3 regions of the Noviherbaspirillum cavernae genome follow, and region 1 is predicted to be linked to each of the others. Evidence: predicted binding sites of a transcription regulator. Region 1 holds the regulator's gene; each other region holds the start of a gene.

What was found. The regulator sigma-54, encoded in region 1, starts transcription at its own class of promoters, with help from an activator protein. The targets are predictions, from matches to a motif close to TGGCANGNAANCTGCTTT.
Region 2: a site for sigma-54 is predicted at 2,530-2,547, ahead of nirB (nitrite reductase large subunit NirB). Genes of this name have one in related genera too.
Region 3: a site for sigma-54 is predicted at 3,443-3,460, ahead of D3870_RS01225 (TorF family putative porin). Genes of this name have one in related genera too.

Annotation. Positions count from the first base shown of each region.
Region 1 is NZ_QYUN01000002.1:3,401,130-3,407,387, forward strand. It holds gene D3870_RS15885 (monovalent cation:proton antiporter family protein) at 1-239, opposite strand, end outside; gene D3870_RS15890 (KpsF/GutQ family sugar-phosphate isomerase) at 364-1,392, shown strand; gene D3870_RS15895 (KdsC family phosphatase) at 1,392-1,919, shown strand; gene lptC (LPS export ABC transporter periplasmic protein LptC) at 1,916-2,509, shown strand; gene lptA (lipopolysaccharide transport periplasmic protein LptA) at 2,547-3,113, shown strand; gene lptB (LPS export ABC transporter ATP-binding protein) at 3,115-3,855, shown strand; gene D3870_RS15915 (RNA polymerase factor sigma-54) at 3,866-5,341, shown strand; gene hpf (ribosome hibernation-promoting factor, HPF/YfiA family) at 5,471-5,827, shown strand; gene D3870_RS15925 (enoyl-CoA hydratase/isomerase family protein) at 6,026-6,258, shown strand, end outside.
Region 2 is NZ_QYUN01000002.1:3,051,337-3,057,594, forward strand. It holds gene nirB (nitrite reductase large subunit NirB) at 30-2,468, opposite strand; gene D3870_RS14265 (Fic family protein) at 2,761-4,317, shown strand; gene D3870_RS14270 (nitrate/nitrite transporter) at 4,694-5,908, shown strand; gene D3870_RS14275 (bifunctional protein-serine/threonine kinase/phosphatase) at 5,979-6,258, shown strand, end outside.
Region 3 is NZ_QYUN01000002.1:248,144-254,401, reverse strand. It holds gene gshA (glutamate--cysteine ligase) at 1-383, opposite strand, end outside; gene D3870_RS01235 (ammonium transporter) at 679-2,211, opposite strand; gene D3870_RS01230 (P-II family nitrogen regulator) at 2,224-2,562, opposite strand; gene D3870_RS01225 (TorF family putative porin) at 2,580-3,374, opposite strand; gene D3870_RS01220 (accessory factor UbiK family protein) at 3,630-3,869, shown strand; gene D3870_RS01215 (aminoacyl-tRNA synthetase) at 3,976-4,347, shown strand; gene D3870_RS01210 (YifB family Mg chelatase-like AAA ATPase) at 4,422-5,945, shown strand; gene D3870_RS01205 (aminotransferase-like domain-containing protein) at 5,948-6,258, opposite strand, start outside.

The sequences.
Region 1 (6,258 bases):
GCCACCAGCTTCGGCAGCGAAAACTCCAGCCCGATCGAGAACATCAGGAACACCACGCCGAATTCGGCCAGCGCATGCGTGGTCTGGTTGTCGCTGGCCATGCCGAAACCATGCGGTCCGATCAGGATGCCGACCGCCAGATAGCCGAGCATCGGCGGCAGATGCAGCATGCGGAAGATGACCACGCCGAGCACCGCGGCGCCGAGCAAAAGCAGGGTAAGTTCGAGGGCGGAATGCATTCGTTATTAAAATTTCAAGATCGGCGTATTCGGCATATTGATTGCGGTTTGAGCCACATCAAGGCGCAATTTTTTGTTCTGACTGGCAGATTTTTTGCTTGGCCAATTCGTTTATACTTCGGGCATGAGTGTACCCCATGCAAAAATCTTGCCGAAGGCATATGACGCACATGGTGCGAAGCGCGCACTTGAGCTTGCGCGCGAGACGCTGCAAATCGAAACCGACGCGCTGACCGCGCTGAAGAACCGCATCTCCGACGATCCCGACGACGCTTTCGCGCAGGCAGTCGGCCTGCTGCTCAACTGCGGCGGCCGCGTGGTCGTTTCCGGCATCGGCAAATCCGGACACATCGCGCGCAAGATCGCCGCGACGCTGGCCTCCACCGGCACGCCGGCGCTGTTCGTGCATCCGGCGGAAGCCGCGCACGGCGACCTCGGCATGGTGACCGAGGACGATGCATTTGTCGCAATCTCCTATTCCGGCGAATCGACCGAACTGCTGGCCATCGTGCCCATCATCAAGCGCATGGGCGCAAAGCTGATCGCGATGACCGGCAATGATGAATCCAGCCTCGCCAAGCTTGCCAACGTGCATCTGAGCATCCATGTGGACAAGGAAGCATGCCCGCTGAATCTTGCGCCGACCGCCAGCACCACCGCGACGCTGGCGCTGGGCGATGCGCTGGCCGTGGCGCTGCTTGATGCGCGCGGCTTCCAGGAAGAGGACTTTGCCCGTTCGCACCCGGGCGGCGCGCTCGGCCGCCGTCTGCTGACGCATGTGCGTGATGTGATGCGCAGCGGCGACGCGATACCTGCAGTGACGGCCGACGTGCCGCTGTCGGAGGCGCTGTTCGAGATCACCCGCAAGGGCATGGCGATGACCGCCGTCGTCGACGACGCATATCGCGCGATCGGCATTTTCACCGACGGCGATTTGCGCCGCTTGATCGAGAACGCGCAGGACTTCACCAAACTGAAAATCGCCGACATCATGCACGCCAATCCGCGCACGGTGGGACCGGATCAACTGGCGGTCGAGGCGGTGGAGTTGATGGAGCACTACCGCATCAACCAGCTGCTGGTCGCCGATGCCGGCGGCAAGCTGGTCGGCGCCCTGCATATTCATGACCTGACGCGAGCCAAGGTAATCTGATGGAAGCGACCGCTGTCACCCGCGCCGCCTGCGTCCGCTTGATGATTTTCGATGTCGACGGCATCCTGACCGACGGCAGCCTGCACTACGGTGCGGACGGCGAACTGATCAAGACCTTCAATGTGCTGGACGGTCACGGCATCAAGCTGCTGCAGCAATCGGGCGTGGCAACCGCCATCATCAGCGCGCGCCAGTCCGCGATCGTCGCGCGGCGCGCGGCGGATCTCGGCATCCGCCATCTGTATCAAGGCGTGCACGACAAGCGCAGCGCGTTCGAACAATTGCTGAAGGAAACGGGCAACAGCGCCGATGCGTGCGGTTTCGTCGGCGACGACGTGATCGACTTGCCGATCCTGTTGCGCGTCGGCTTTGCCGCCAGCGTGCCGAATGCGCATCCCGAAGTAAGGGCGCGCGTCCACCACGTCACCAGCGCCGGCGGCGGACACGGCGCGGCACGCGAGTTGTGCGATTTCATTTTGCGCGCGCAAGGAAATTACGAGGCGGCAATCGCGCCGTACCTGGCATGACGAGCGAACAATCCACTCGGCGCTTCCGTCTGTTCATGCTCGTGGCGCTGATGAGCGCATTGGCGCTGGGCAGCTTCTGGGCGCTGGAAGTGATGCGCCGTAATGCAAGCGATTTCATTCCCGACGTTACCCGGACTGCACCGGATCTATACGTCGACCACTTCAGCTACGTGAAGATGTCGGAAACGGGCGAGCCGCGCTATCACGTATCGGGCGACAAGCTCACGCACAATCCGAAGGACGATTCCTACGATGTCGTGAATCCGGTATTGAAGAGCCTGACCGCCGAGCGGCCGCCGACGACGCTGCGTTCCGATCGGGCGGAGGTCAACAGCGACGGCAGCGAGATGCACATGTACGACAACGTGCATATGGACCGCCCCGCCACGCCGCGGTCCGAACGGCTGCAGGTCAAGTCGGAGTACATGCTGATCCTGCCGGACGACGACGTGGCGAAAACCGAGAAGCCGGTCCAGATCACTCTGGGCGAGTCGACCCTGAACGGAATCGGCATGTACGTCAACAATGCGACGCGCGAATTGCGCCTGTCGAGCCGGGTGCAAGGCAGCTACCATGCGCCGGTTCGCTGAACCTGTACGACACGATGCACCACGAAAGAAATCCTTCATGAAACGTTTTTTGTCCTTGCCGCGACTGCTGCCGCTGTTGATATTCTCGATGGCGATTGCAGGCGTTGCGCACGCCGAGAAGGCAGACTCGCTGAAGCCGACCAACGTCGAGGCGGACCACATGGCCTATGACGACGTGAAGCAGATCAACACCTTCACCGGCAACGTCATCCTGACACGCGGCACCCTGATCATGAAAGGCGCGAAGCTGGTCGTCACACAAGACCCGGCAGGCTATCAATACGCCACGCTGTGGGCTGCGCCTGGCAAGCTGGCTACGTTCCGCCAGAAACGCGATGGCGGCCCCGACCTGTGGATGGAAGGGCATGCCGCTGACCGCATCGAATACGATAACAAGACCGAAGTGGCGAAGCTGTATTCGAAGGCGATGGTGCGACGGCTGGAGGGAACCAGGGCGACCGACGAAGTGCAAGGCGAGTTCATTTCGTATGACAGCCGCGCCGAATTTTTCACGGTCAACAACACTGCTACCGGCGAGAGCAAGCCGGGCGGCGGCCGCATCAAGGCCGTGATCCAGCCGCGCACCGAAAACAAGGGCAACTGACATGGCAAGCACACTGGTTGTCCGCGGCTTGCAGAAGAGTTACGGCGCGCGCCAGGTCGTGCGCGACGTCTCGCTGCAGGTGGCAAGCGGCGAGGTGGTCGGCCTGCTCGGCCCCAATGGCGCGGGCAAGACCACCTCGTTCTACATGATCGTCGGCCTGGTACCGTCGGACGCCGGCGAGATCGACCTCGACGGCAACAACATTTCACGCCTGCCGATCCATCGCCGCGCAGTGCTGGGCCTGTCGTATCTGCCGCAGGAAGCCTCGGTGTTCCGCAAGCTCACGGTGGAAGACAATATCCGCGCGGTGCTCGAGCTGCAAACCGAGAATGGCAAGCCGCTGTCGAAGGCTGCCATCGACAAGCGATTGAACACTCTGCTGGCGGAACTGCAGATCGAAAAGCTGCGCGAGAGCCAGGCGCTGTCGCTGTCCGGCGGCGAACGGCGACGCGTCGAAATCGCGCGCGCGCTGGCCACCAACCCGCGCTTCGTGCTGCTGGACGAACCGTTCGCCGGCGTGGACCCGATCGCGGTGATCGAGATCCAGCGCATCGTCCGCTTCCTCAAGGAACGCGGCATCGGCGTGCTGATCACCGATCACAACGTGCGCGAAACGCTCGGCATTTGCGACCGCGCCTACATCATCAACCAGGGCGCGGTGCTGGCATCCGGCCGCCCCGACGACATCATCGCCGACGAATCGGTGCGCCGCGTGTATCTGGGCGAACACTTCCGGATGTGATGGCCGACAGATGAAACAGACTCTCCAACTCCGCATCTCGCAGCACCTGGCGCTGACACCGCAGTTGCAGCAGTCGATCCGCCTGCTGCAACTGTCCACGCTCGAACTGCATCAGGAGCTGGAACAGATCCTGTCGGAAAACCCCATGCTGGAACGCGTCGACGACCCGCTCGACCACTCCCTGCGTTTGCTGGCCGACGGCGCGATCAGCCCGGGCAGCACCACGCCGGAAGCGCCGTCAGCCCCCGATGCGAAATCGTCGTCCGACGAATCGGAAGGCGCGTTCGAAGGCGGAGAATCGTCCGAAACATCGAGCGCCAGCGACTCGGAGTGGAGCTTCGACGACGTTGCGCGCACTTCCAAGGCGCCGGAAGACGACGATGCGCGCCCGCAGCTCGAAGCGCACGAGACGACCTTGCGCGAGCATCTGCTGGAACAGGTCCGCGTCACGGTGCGCGAAATGCGCGACCGCGCCCTGCTGGAACTGATCATCGACGCGCTGGACGACAACGGCTATCTTGAAGAACCGCTGGAAGAAATTCACGCCCGCCTGCCCGAGGAACTCGGCATCGAACTGGATGAGCTATCGGTCGCGCTCAAATTGCTGCAGAGCTTCGAGCCGGCCGGGGTCGGCGCGCGCAATGCCTCGGAATGCCTGGCGATCCAGATCAGGCGCTTCCCCAGGGTGCCGCTGGTGACACGGCGCATGGCCCTGACGATCGTCGAGAAGCATCTCGCGCTGTTCGCGCAGCGCGATTTCAACAAGCTCAAGAAGGCGCTCGACTGCGATGATGAAGACTTGCGCGAGGCGCAAGCGGTCATCAAGAGTTGCAACCCGCATCCCGGCGCAGCCTTCGCGTCCGACGCATCGGATTTCGTGGTGCCGGACGTGATCGTCAAGAGAACAAAAAACGGCTGGCAGGTCATGCTCAACCACGACGTCATGCCGCGCCTGCGCGTCAATGCGCTGTACGCCAACATCCTGAAGCAGAACAAGGGCGAGGCCTCGCTCAATTCGCAGCTGCAGGAAGCCAAATGGCTGATCAAGAACATGCGGCAGCGCTTCGACACGATCCTGCGCGTTGCGCAGGCGATCGTCGACCGCCAGCGCAACTTTTTTTCGCACGGCGCGGTGGCAATGCGTCCCCTTGTCTTGCGTGAAATAGCTGATACACTGGGTTTACACGAGAGTACTATTTCTCGCGTGACAACTCAGAAATACATGCTTACTCCGCATGGAATGTTTGAGTTGAAATACTTCTTCGGGAGCCACGTCGCGACTGAAGCCGGGGGGGAAGCCTCCTCGACCGCGATACGAGCCCTCATCAAACAGTTGATAGGAGCAGAAGACCCCAAGAGTCCATTCTCAGATAGCAAAATAGCGGAGATGTTGGGGGAACAAGGCATGGTCGTGGCGCGTCGAACCGTGGCAAAGTACCGCGAGGCCCTGAAAATTCCTCCCGTTAATCTGCGCAAATCGCTGTAATTCCTGCAATCGTGTTGAGCTTTACTGTCGTTGCGTTTCAACGTGGCCGCTTATGAAGTGCAATCATTGAACTCCACGTGATCAAGCCATGTTGCGAACCTCCAGCGGCAATATCCATAGGAGCGCTGTATGAATCTCACAATCAGTGGACATCACCTCGAATTGACACCTGCTATCCGTGAATACGTGCAAAACAAGCTGGAGCGGATCAAGCGCCACTTCGATCATGTCATTGATATTGCCATCATCCTGGGCGTGGAAAAGCCCTCGGACAAGGACAGGCGACAACGAGCCGAAGTCAATGTTCGCCTGAGAGGAATCGTGATACACGTGGAGAGTTTTGCGGAAGACCTGTACGCTGCGATCGACTCGCTGATCGACAAGCTGGACCGCCAGGTCCTGAAGTACAAGACCAAGGTGCAGGACCATCAGCATGAAACGATCAAGCGCATGCCGGAAGCACCTGCCGCCGACGCGACATCGTAAGAAATCATCCTCGCCGGGAACCACCCGGCCAACGGCAAATCAAGGGCGCATACAAGGCGCCCTTTTTGATTTCCGGCCTCCCTTGATGGATGAGTGGATTGGCATGGAAATATCGAATCGGCAAGGGCAAACATGTTGCCTGTAGACATTGTTCAATGTCGATAGAATAGGTCCTTCCCATCGCTCACTCATCACCCCATGACCGACCATATTCGCTGCGAAATCCGGAACCGGATTGGATACCTGCATCTCGAGCGCCCGAAGGCGCTGAACTCTCTTTCACTCGACATGGTGCGGGCATTGACCCAGGCCCTGCTGGCGTGGCGCGACGATCCGCGCATCAGCGCCGTCCTTATCCAAAGCACCAGCGAGAAAGCATTTTGCGCAGGCGGTGACATCCGTTTCTTCCACGAAGTCGGCAACGCAACGTC
Region 2 (6,258 bases), 350 kb from region 1:
AATGGCGGGTGGGACCCGCCCTACGACTACTATGCGGATAGCGGCTCGAACTGCCGTACATCCACCAGCGCCTTGTCCTTCTCGTGCCACGGATCGGGTTCGCCATCGAGCGAGAACAGCAGGCGCTCGTACAAAGCCTTGCGGTTCCCGGCATCCTCCAGCACCTTGGCCTTGACATGATCGAGGCCGACGCGCGCGATGTAATGCACGGTGCGCTCGAGATACCAGCCTTCCTCGCGATACAGCTGCAGGAACGCGCCGGAATACTCCAGCACCTCTTCATGCGTCTTCAGCTTGACGAAGAAATGCGCGACTTCCGTCTTGATGCCGCCGTTGCCGCCGACATAGATTTCCCAGCCGGAATCGACGCCGATCACACCGACGTCCTTGATGCCGGATTCGGCGCAGTTGCGCGGGCAGCCGGACACGGCGATCTTCACCTTGTGCGGCGCGTACATGCGCCACAGCGCACGTTCAAGCTGCTGTCCCATCAAGGTCGAATCCTGCGTGCCGAAGCGGCACCATTCGGAACCAACGCAGGTCTTCACGGTGCGCAGCGCCTTCGCATAGGCATGGCCGCAGGGCATATCGAGGTCTTTCCACACACCGGGCAGGTCTTCCTTCTTCACGCCGAGCAAGTCGATGCGCTGGCCACCGGTGACCTTCACCGTGGGGATCTGGTACTTGTCGACCACATCGGCGATGCGACGCAGTTCCGACGCATTGGTTTCGCCGCCCCACATGCGCGGGATCACCGAGTAGGTGCCGTCCTTCTGGATATTGGCGTGGGCGCGTTCGTTGATGAAGCGCGATTGCGGATCGTCCTTCGCCTCGTGCGGCCAGGTCGAGATCAGGTAGTAGTTGAGCGCGGGGCGGCAGCTTGAACAACCATTCGGCGTGCGCCATTCCATGAAGTGCATCGTGTCGGCGATGGTCAGCAACTTGTGCACCTTGATCGCGTCGCGCACTTCCTGATGCGAATGGTCGGTGCAGCCGCACAGCGGCTTGACCTTGTTCGCCGTCGAATAGTCGCCGCCGGCGGTGAAGCTGATGATCTGTTCGACGAGGCCGGTGCAGGACCCGCATGATGCCGATGCCTTGGTGTGCTTGCGCACGTCTTCCAGCGTGAACAAGCCCTTTTCCTTGATCGCCTTGACGATCGTTCCCTTGCACACGCCGTTGCAGCCGCACACTTCGGCGGTGTCGGGCATGGCGGCAGCCTTGGTGAATCCTTCGTGGCCGACATCGCCGGGACGGCCGGTGTTGGACTCGCCGAACATCAGGGTGTCGCGGATTTCGCCGATGTCCTTGCCCTCGCGCAGCAGGCTGAAATACCAGCTGCCGTCCACCGTGTCGCCGTACAGGCAGGCGCCGACCAGCTTGTCATCCTTGATCACCAGTTTCTTGTACACGCCGCCGATGGGGTCGGACAGCACGATTTCCTCCGTCCCTTCGCCGCCCATGAATTCGCCGGCGGAGAACAGGTCGATGCCGGTCACTTTCAGCTTGGTCGAAGTGACCGAGCCCTGATAGCGGCCGATGCCGAAATTGCCGAGATGATTCGCGCACACCTTCGCCATGTCGAACAGGGGCGCGACGAGGCCGTAGGCGGTGCCGCGATGGTTGACGCATTCGCCGACCGCATAGACGCGCGGATCGTAGGTCTGCATCGTGTCGTTGACGACGATGCCACGGTTGCAATACAGGCCGGACGATTCCGCCAGCGTGGTGTTGGGGCGGATGCCGACCGCCATCACGACCAGCTGCGCCGGCACTTCGAGGCCGTCGGTGAAGCGGATCGCCTTGACGCGTCCATTTTCATCGCCGACCAGTTCCTTCGTGTTCTTGTCGAGCAGGAATTTGAGGCCGCGATCTTCCAGCGATTTCTGCAGCATCTTGCCGGCGACCGGATCGAGCTGGCGTTCCATCAGCCATTGCGGCAGATGCACCACGGTGACGTCCATGCCGCGCAGCTTCAATCCGTTGGCGGCTTCCAATCCCAGCAGGCCGCCGCCGATCACGATCGCATGCTTGTGCATCTGCGCCGCCTCGATCATGGCATTGGTGTCGTGGATATCGCGGTAGGAAATGACGCCCTGCAAATCCTTTCCCGGCACCGGCAGCATGAAGGGATTGGAGCCGGTCGCCAGCAAGAGGCGATCGTACTCGGCGATCGTGCCATCTTCCGCGATCACGATGCGCCTTGCGCGGTCGATCTGCGTGATCTTCTTGCCCAGATGAAGCGTGATGTTGTTGTCCGCGTACCAGTCGACATCGTTCAGCATGATGTCCTTGATGGTCTGCTCGCCGGCCAGCACGGGCGACAGCAGGATGCGGTTGTAGTTGGCGTGCGGCTCGGCGCCGAACACGGTGATGTCGTAGATGTCGGGCGCGATCTTGAGCAGTTCTTCGAGCGTGCGCACACCGGCCATGCCATTGCCGACCATGACTAATTTCAGCTTCTTCATTAAAGCTCCTTCTGATTCGGCTTCGCCGTTAAAGCCATTTAGATGTATTTCAGAAGGTCACTATGCAAAAGCAGTGCCAGCGTCTTTAGCCATCGAAGCGTCACGCAAAGCGGGTTTTGCACATTGATCGTGCAGACAGCATGCCGATTTGGTGCGCCGTGCGAGATTGGGGAGAAAGCGTATTCTCGCAAAGTGACTCGAACTCATCTCCTGGATAGGTCATTCCCGGGAGGGCGGGAATCGCGTTTCGCGACGATGTGGGAAACGGCACTGCCCCGCTTGCAACGCGCGTTTGAACTGGCAAGTGCAAACTGTTTCGCCGCGCGAATCTGTATGGGAACTCATGCTGTCGTTTTGCCACTTATCAGCGATGGATATCCACCCTCGCCTTGAATCGAAGCAGAAAACGATGACCACAATACCTTCCCGGCAATCCACAGCGCATGTCCAACCGGAGCCTACCGCTGCTCTTCCTGTGCCCGCCGTCATTGCCAACAATGCATTCAATGCTTCGCCGCACGAACCGACGACATCGTCGACCCATCGCCCCGGTGCCGGGAGCGGCATGCGACAACAACTGTTCGAGGCATGGCCGCAGTCATCTTCGGTTTCGTCATCACAAGGCGCGGGGCGAACGGAATTGGACATTCGACAGCACAGCAAACTGCTTGACAGCACTTTCAGAACCATTGATGCGCACATGAAGCAGCATCCCTGGAAGAGCACCTCGCATCGGCAAAACGCCGCCTTCCTGGTTTCATTGAATGAAGTGTGCAAGCAAAGGAATCTCGGCATTAATCCCGCCATCGATGCGCATGTCGATTTCGCCAGGTTGCTAAAGGACGCGGCAAACGCATGTTCGGACTACACGAGTAAGCTTGCCGTCCCCTGTGCCAACGAGACATTCACAATTCTTTACGATGAGTTGAATGACAATCCACATCTGCAGCACATAGCGCCCTTGAACAGGGCGCGCTTGTCGATTGATCCTTGTCGCATTGATGCGGTGGAAAAATCTCTACAAGGGTCTGGAATTGAAACGAAAGGCAATCCTCTGCTGGCTTTTCTTTTTGACGACGAAACACGCTATCAATACAACATGAAGAGTGCCTGGAAAATGGCGATGGAGGATGTGCACGAACCTGTTGACTGCGACTGGTTGATTCGATTGCATGACCTTGCGATTGGAAAGGCGTCGGACGGTCCATTGGAGTTCCGCTCCACCGATGATCCACCTGCGGCAGGCTTCGGTTTGGACAAGAGCGTCGGCAACCTGAGTGACAAGGGCGAGCAGGAAGTAAGAGAATATTTGGAAGAAGGCAAACAATTTCATCAGAAAGCCAACGCCGACATTGCTCATGGATGGGGCCTGGACGGCACCTCCGCGTTCTTCAGTTACACGACAAAACCCGCCGACCTGCGCACCGTCGCGGACGGAAGGCTAAAGAAATACCATGACCGCATCGCTCTGATCGGTAGCAGCGATGACACCCTGAGCGTGGACAAACGGATATATGCGGCAATCGACCTATGCCAGAAACTGGAACGCTTGCATCCGTTCATGGATGGGAACTGCCGCACTTTCGGCATTCTTCTGTTGAACAGGCTGCTCGTCCAGCAAGGACAAAATCTCACGATGCTGGACAATCCGAACAAGCTGGATGGCTACGCGCGAGGGGAGATATTCGACCTGGTCAAGCAAGGTCAGCAATGGATCAAAAACGGCTTTCCCGATGAACGGCCGGCAATTGCCTCGAACGATGACTTGATAAGGGAACTGGAGGATTCCTTGCGGCCCGCATCCCGGTCCGCCCCCTCTTTCGAAGAATCCTATACATTCAGCTGGTAGTTGATTTGACGGCGTGACGATCTGTGTTTTCCATTGATCAGCCGGAAGGATAAGCGTCACCTTCGGCAATGATCATGTCCCGTGCGCGATCGATCTTCATGATCTTCTTGTCGTGTGAAACGCGCTGTCGTTCTTCCCATTCTCTGCATGCCAACCGGCATCGTTGATGCCTGATGTTGTCACGGATCTGCTCCGTGAGACACAAACCCCTTTTTCTGATTCGGCATCATCTCGCATCAACTTCAAGCGCATTTCGCACCCCGACGGTGCGGCCGTCGTTTGCCTTTCGCGCAACGCACGCAAACGAGACGGAAACATGCGTGGGCATGGCACTTGCATAGTGCGGCATCACGATTTCTCTGGTGCGAAAGCCGATATGCAAAAGACATCCTTCTGGAAGGCGGGCCATACGCCAACCCTGCTCGCTTCATTCTTCTACTTCGACCTGAGCTTCATGGTGTGGGTGATCCTCGGCCCGCTGGCCGTGCAGATTTCGAATGACATCGGTCTCACGCCTTCGCAAAAAGGCCTGATGGTGGCGACGCCCTTGCTGGCTGGCGCGCTGCTGCGCATCGTGATGGGGGTGCTGGTCGATCACCTGAAGCCGAAGAAGGCCGGCCTCATCGGGCAGCTGATCGTGATCGCAGGATTGCTGTGGGCCTGGCTCGGGCAACTGGACAGCTATGCGGACATGCTGATGCTCGGTGCCATCCTCGGCGTGGCCGGTGCGGCGTTCGCGGTCGCGCTGCCGCTGGCCTCGCGCTGGTATCCGCCGGAGCATCAAGGCACGGCGCTCGGCATCGCCGGCGCGGGCAACTCGGGCACCGCGATTGCTGCGCTGTTTGCGCCGTCGATGGCGCTCGCGTTCGGCTGGCAGAGCGTGTTCGGCTGGTGCCTGATCCCGCTCGGAGTCGCGCTGGCGGTCTATCTCGTCTTCGCGAAGGATGCGCCGTCCGCGCCGCCGCCGAAAGCCCTGATCGAATACCTGCACATCCTGAAGGACAAGGATGCCTGGTGGTTCATGTTCTTCTACAGCGTCACCTTCGGCGGTTTCTCGGGGCTGGCGTCGTCGCTCACGATTTACTTCAACAGCCAGTACGGCATGTCGCCGGTCACGGCCGGCTACTTCACGGCGGCCTGCGTGTTCGCCGGGTCGCTGGTGCGTCCGCTCGGCGGCCGCATCGCCGACCGCATCGGCGGCATCCGCACGCTGTCGATGATGTACGTGCTGGCGGCGAGTTTCCTGTTCATCGCCAGCGTCGGTTTGACGCATGCCGAGGCAGCGGTCATCGTGTTCGTGCTGGCCATGCTGGCGCTCGGCGTCGGCAACGGCGCGGTGTTCCAGCTGGTACCGCAGCGATTCCGCAAGGAGATTGGCGTGATGACCGGACTGGTCGGGATGGCGGGCGGGATCGGCGGCTTCTATCTCGCATCCAGCCTCGGCTATTCCAGGCAGCTGACCGGCAGCTACCAGCTCGGCCTGACCGTGTTCGCTTCGCTCGCGGTGATCGCGCTGCTCGGCCTGTCGTTCGTGAAGAGTCGCTGGCGCACCACCTGGGGTAGCGCCGCGATGACATCGGCAAAAATCTGATGCGGATAGAATGATTCGTGCGACGCCCTGCACGGCAGCGAAAGCCGGCATTGCGCGCCAATTCCCTCAGATGAGCAAGCCCACTCACCGAACCATGCCCCTGTCGGTCGCCATCGGTCACGCAACGCATGCCGGCCCTCGCCCGCGCAACGAGGACTTCGTCGGCATGGTCACTCCCGGCGAACCGGAATTGTCGAGCAAGGGCTTGCTGGCGGCGATTGCCGACGGCGTCTCCGGCAACGACGGCGGACGCGAGGCGGCGGAATATGCCGTGCGCGGATTGCTCGCGGATTACTATGCGACGCCGGACACCTGGCCGGTCACGCAGGCGCTCGACCGCGTGATCAAGG
Region 3 (6,258 bases), 3.2 Mb from region 1:
CGGACATTGAGGCCGGTCTGGCGGAAGATTTGCGTCAGGCGCGCGACATTTTGCAGATAGAAGGTATTGCGCGTGTGGCGCTCGGGAATCAGCAGCAGGTTCTTGGCATCCGGACAGTATTTCTCGATGGCCGCCATCGCCGCCTGCACCGCCAGCGGCAGCATTTCCGGGGACAAATTATTGAAGCCGCCGGGAAACAGATTGGTATCGACGGGCGCCAGCTTGAAGCCGGCATTGCGCAAATCCACCGAGCAATAGAACGGCGGCGTGTGTTCCTGCCACTCCAGCCGGAACCAGCGCTCGATGGCGGGCGTGGCGGCGAGGATTTTCTTTTCGAGGTCGAGAAGCGGCCCGTTCAGGGCCGTGACGAGATGCGGAACCATATAAGCCTTCGGTATGTAGTGCGCAATGAGGCGCAACGTTGGAAGTGATGCCGATTCTAACGGGAATCGCTGTTTCGCGTCGGCAGCACCGTTATAACAATATACAGTTTATGAAGTCCGTCCGATTTCACAAACGACAATCTCGGACGGCGACAGTTTCATGGGAAGGGAACGTGTTTCATGTCAGGGCGCGGCCGCATTTTTCAAACGCAAGGGACGAAAAAAAGCGCCTCTCTCGGAGGCGCTTGCAAAATCCGCTTGAACGGATGAGGAGACTACTGTTGTTGTCGCTCGATCAATAGTGGTAGGCCGATTCGCCGTGGCTGGTGATGTCGAGGCCTTCGCGCTCCTGCTCTTCCGGCACGCGCAGGCCGACGATCAGGTCAACCAGCTTGTAGGCGATGAACGCGACCACGCCGGACCACACGATGGTGGTAAGCACGCCTTGCGCCTGGATCCAGACCTGACCCGCGATCGAATAATCGTCGGCAACCTTGTTGGCAACATAGTCGTAGATGCCGGTGCCGCCGAGCGAAGGCGCGGCAAACACACCCGTCAGCAATGCACCGAGGATGCCACCGACGCCGTGTACACCGAACACGTCGAGCGAATCGTCCGCGCCGAGCATGCGCTTCAGGCCGTTCACGCCCCACAGGCAGACGATGCCGGCCAGCAAGCCGATGGCGAGACCGCCCATCACGCCGACAAAGCCGGCCGCCGGAGTGATCGCCACGAGGCCGGCGACTGCGCCGGAGGCCGCACCCAGCATCGAAGGCTTGCCCTTGCCCATCCATTCGCCGAAGCTCCAGGACAGGGTTGCAGCAGCCGTTGCCAGGATCGTGTTGACGAACGCGAGGGCCGCAGTGCCGCCGGCTTCGAGCGCCGAGCCGGCGTTGAAGCCGAACCAGCCCACCCACAAGAGCGATGCGCCGATCATGGTCATCGTCAGCGAGTGCGGCGCCATCGATTCCTTGCCGTAGCCGACGCGCTTGCCGATCACGAATGCACCGACCAGACCCGCCACCGCGGCATTGATATGCACCACGGTGCCGCCGGCGAAATCGAGCGCGCCCTTGGCGAACAGCCAGCCGGCGGCTGCGGTTGCCTTCTCTGCGGCGGCGGCATCGGTGTAGGCATCCGGGCCGGGCCAGAACCAGACCATGTGCGCCACCGGCAGGTAGCTGAAGGTGAACCACAGACCGATGAACAGCAGCACGGCGGAGAACTTGATGCGCTCGGCGAATGCGCCGACGATCAGGCCGCAGGTGATTGCCGCGAACGTCGCCTGGAACACCACGAACACGAACTCGGGAATCACGACACCCTTGCTGAAGGTAGCCGCCAGCGATTCAGGCGTGATGCCTTTCAGGAACAGGCGATCGAACGAGCCGATGAAGCTGCCGCCCTCGGTGAACGCGAGCGAGTAGCCATAGATGCACCACAGCACGATGATCATCGAGAAGATCACGAACACCTGCATCAGGATCGACAGCATGTTCTTGGAGCGGACCAGGCCGCCGTAGAACAAGGCCAGGCCCGGGATGGTCATCAGGATCACCAGCACGGTGGCGGTCATCATCCACGCGGTGTCGCCCTTGTTGGCGACCGGCGCGGCAGCGGCAGGTGCGGCAGCAGCCGGTGCTGCGGCGGTTGTGGCCGGAGCCGCCGCGGCGGCAGCGGGCGCCGCAGGGGATGCCGCCGGCGCGCCGTTGATGGCCGCCGCCTCGGGTTTGGAGCTTGGCGCATCGACCGCCAGCGCGGACTGCGAGAACCCGACCGCGAACAGCAGCGTGCTCGCGGCGAGGAAGCGTAGCAATTGTTTTTTCATGTTGTGTCTCCGTTAGAGTGCGTCGTTGCCGGTTTCGCCGGTACGGATACGCACGACTTGCTGCAAGTCGAATACGAAAATCTTGCCGTCGCCGATCTTGCCGGTGCGGGCTGCGGTCTCGATCGCCTCGATGGCGCGATCCACGATGGCGTCATCCACCGCCGCTTCGACTTTCGTCTTCGGCAGGAAATCGACGACGTATTCGGCGCCGCGATACAGCTCCGTGTGGCCCTTCTGCCGGCCGAAGCCCTTCACCTCGGTGACGGTGATGCCCTGCACGCCGATTGCCGACAGCGCCTCACGCACTTCGTCCAGCTTGAACGGCTTGATGATTGCGGTAATCAGTTTCATGATGAACCTCTTGCGCTTTAGAAGGTTTTGGAGAGGGACAGCACGGCCGTGGTTTCCCCCAGTTTCCTGGTCGAGCTGCCGTTGGTGGCCTGCCAGTAGTCCTTGTCGGCATCGGTGCCGATCACGGCCAGGCCGAGCGTGGCGAAGCCGAAATCGCGCGCCACGCCGATCTTGTAGTCGGTATAGCTCAACGCGCCGTAACTCTTCACGGTCTGGCGGCCGACATGCAGGTTCAGCGTGGTCTTGTCGGCGATTTCGAAGTTGGCGTTCAGGTCGAGATAGCCGGAGCCTTTCGAATTGCCGCTCGGGTTCAGCGCGGTGAAGGCGTAAAGGCCGGCGGTCGTGTTGTTCAGGCCGAAGAAGTCGGTCACGCCGTAGCTGTACTTGGCCGAGAACCACTTGTAGCCGACGGCGAAATAGATCTCGCCATTGTCGAATTTCTCGCTGGTGCCGGCGACCTTCGCGCCCGGATAGTAGTAGTACAGGAAGCCGACGTCGCCGGTGACATCCTTGACCGGTTCGAACTTGTAGCCGGCGTAGAAGTCCATCTCGATGGAGCCGCCTTGCGGATACTGCACGCCGCTGACGTTGGAGTTCCAGTTGCCGACGTAGAAACCGCTGCTGTGGGCGTAATCGAAGCCGCCCTGGATGGCCGGCTTCTTGAAGGTTTGCGAAATGCCGCGAAAACGATAGTCAGTGACTACCGCCACGTTGCCAGTAAAGGTATGCTCGGGTGCCGGCTGCGCCTGTTGCGCGGAAGCAGTCGAGGCAAATGCCGCAAGTACGGCGGAAGCTAAAATCAGTTTTTTCATCGCGCATCCCTGTTGGTCGTTGGAAGTTGTCGTTGTTGGAAGTGATAGAAATTGATTCCAAGCTACATTTAGCAGAACTCATGCCAGCCGATTCGGGAGCAATTGCGTTATCATTTTTACCACCAACCGGCTTGTGCAAGCCCTGCGCGCATCGATTTTCACTACCGCACCGGCCATCACGCACCGCCGTGGTTCGCACCACAAGAATGCGCACCAAGCAGGTGCAAAACATGCCACTTTTCAAGGATATCCATCATGGACAAGAACAATTTCTTCAACGACATGCAGGCCAAGTTCAACCAGGCGCTGGAAAGCTCGCCCGCCAAGGATCTCGAGAAAAACGTGAAGGCGATGTTGAGCCAGGGGTTTTCGAAACTCGACCTGGTCACGCGCGAGGAATTCGATGTACAGAGCCAGGTGCTCGCCAAGACACGCGCGAAACTGGAGGAACTGGAAGCGCGCGTGGCGGAGCTGGAAGCGCAGTTGAAGAAATGAGCGAGGCGCGTCTGGCCTGACGTGCCAGATGCGTCGCACGCGTCGGCAGCGCCGCCATGCGCGCTTGCATCGCAGCACCGATTCGCGGACTCGAGGAGATCAAGCCATGCGCATGAGCGATGAAGAATATTTTCGAAGCTGCGTCGCCAAGGAGCGGCATCTGGCGCAACTGCTCGGTCACCACAACATCGAAGAGTTCTACGAAAGCGCCGGCACCCTGTGGGACGACAGCAAGGCGCTGCCGCAATGGACGCGCGACTGGAATGCCTGCGCGCACCTGATGATCGAGCACGACATCACGATCGCCTACCACAGGGAGACGGGCGAGGCGCACAGCAGCTCGGCGACCGTGGGGCCGATCGTCGTCCGCTTCGCCGATCATCCGACGAAGGACCAGGCGATCCGATTTGCGATCGTGAAGGCCGTCACGTCGCTGCTGGAACATGCGCATCATCACAAGCATTGCCATGGGCATTGATTGACTGCGCCGACATGCGATCATGCCCCGCATCGCGGGACATCCGAACAACATCAATATCAACAACAACATCAATGAGTCTCGCTGTCTTGAAAAGCCGCGCGCTGGCCGGAATGGACGCGCCCGAAGTCACGGTCGAAGTGCATCTCGCCAACGGCCTTCCCTCCTTCACCATCGTCGGCCTGCCCGAAACCGAGGTCAAGGAATCGAAGGACCGGGTGCGCGCCGCGCTGCAGAATGCGCGCTTCGAGTTTCCCGCGCGCCGCATCACGGTCAATCTGGCGCCGGCCGATCTGCCCAAGGAATCGGGCCGCTTCGATCTGCCGATCGCGCTCGGCATCCTCGCCGCCTCCGGGCAGATGCCTGCCGATGAACTCGGCAAGTATGAATTTGCCGGCGAGCTGTCGCTGTCGGGCGAACTGCGGCCGATCCGGGGCGCGCTGGCGATGACGTATGCGATGCATCGCGCGGGAGATGCCAGCGGCAGGCAGCGCGCATTCATCCTGCCGCGCGCGAATGCGGATGAAGCGGCACTGGTCGCGGACGCGGCGATCCATCCCGCCGATTCGCTGCTGGATGTGTGCGCGCATTTCGCGGCGCTCGGTGGCGATGCGCAGCTGGCGCGTCACACGGCGCAGGCCGAGGCGGCGCGAGCGGCGTATCCCGATTTTTCCGAGGTCAAGGGGCAGGCGCAGGCCAAGCGTGCGCTGGAAGTGGCCGCAGCCGGCGGTCACAGCGTGCTGATGGTCGGTCCGCCCGGCACCGGCAAGTCGATGCTGGCGGCGCGTTTCCCCGGCATCCTGCCGCCGATGACGGATGAGGAGGCGCTGGAATCAGCGGCAGTGCAATCGCTCAACGGCGGCTTTTCGGTGGCGCGCTGGAAGGCGCGGCCGTACCGCGCGCCGCATCACACGGCATCGGGCGTGGCGCTGGTCGGCGGTGGCGGCACGCCGCGTCCGGGCGAGATTTCACTGGCGCATCGCGGCGTGCTGTTTCTCGATGAACTTCCCGAGTTCGACCGGAAAGTGCTGGAAGTGCTGCGCGAACCGCTGGAGTCGGGCCACATCACGATCTCGCGCGCGGCGCGGCAGGCGGACTTCCCGGCGCGCTTCCAGCTGGTGGCTGCCATGAATCCGTGCCCCTGCGGTTTTCTCGGTCATAGTTCCAACAAATGCCGCTGCACGCCGGACAACGTGGCGCGCTACCAGGATCGGATTTCCGGCCCGCTGCTCGACCGCATCGACATGCAGATCCAGGTCGGCGCGCTGCCGCACGAGGATTTGCTGAAGCAGGCCGATGGCGAGCCTTCCAGCGCCATCGCGGCACGCGTGGAACGCACGTTTGCGGCGCAGATCGCACGGCAGGGCAAGGGCAATCACGCGCTGTCGACCACGGAAATCGATGCGCACTGCAAACCGGATGCACAAGGCGAGCAATTGCTGCGCACCGCGATGACGCGCCTGAACTGGTCGGCGCGCGCCTACCACCGCGTGCTGAAGGTCGCCCGCACGATTGCCGATCTGGCGGGACAGGCCACGATAGGCCAGCCACATGTCGCCGAGGCGATCCAGTACCGCCGCGCGTTGCGCGAGCAATAGACTCAGGCCGCCTTGCGCGACAACATGGCGACGATTCCGCCGAGGCGGCGCATCGCTTCTTCAATATCCCGGGTGTGGGGGAAGCCGCAACTGATGCGAAGGAAATGATCGAAGCGGCTGGAGTTGGAGAACATGGCGCCGGGCGCGACGAGTATCCCTTCCTGCATCGCTGCCTCGAACACCTTGTCCGATGACAATTTGTTCGGCAGCTCGAGCCATAGCGTAAGGCCGCCATCGGGCATGTTCAACCGCGTGCCGGACGGGAAGGCGGTGGCGATCGCCTCGGCCACGCGCTCGCGCTGTTGCCGCAGTG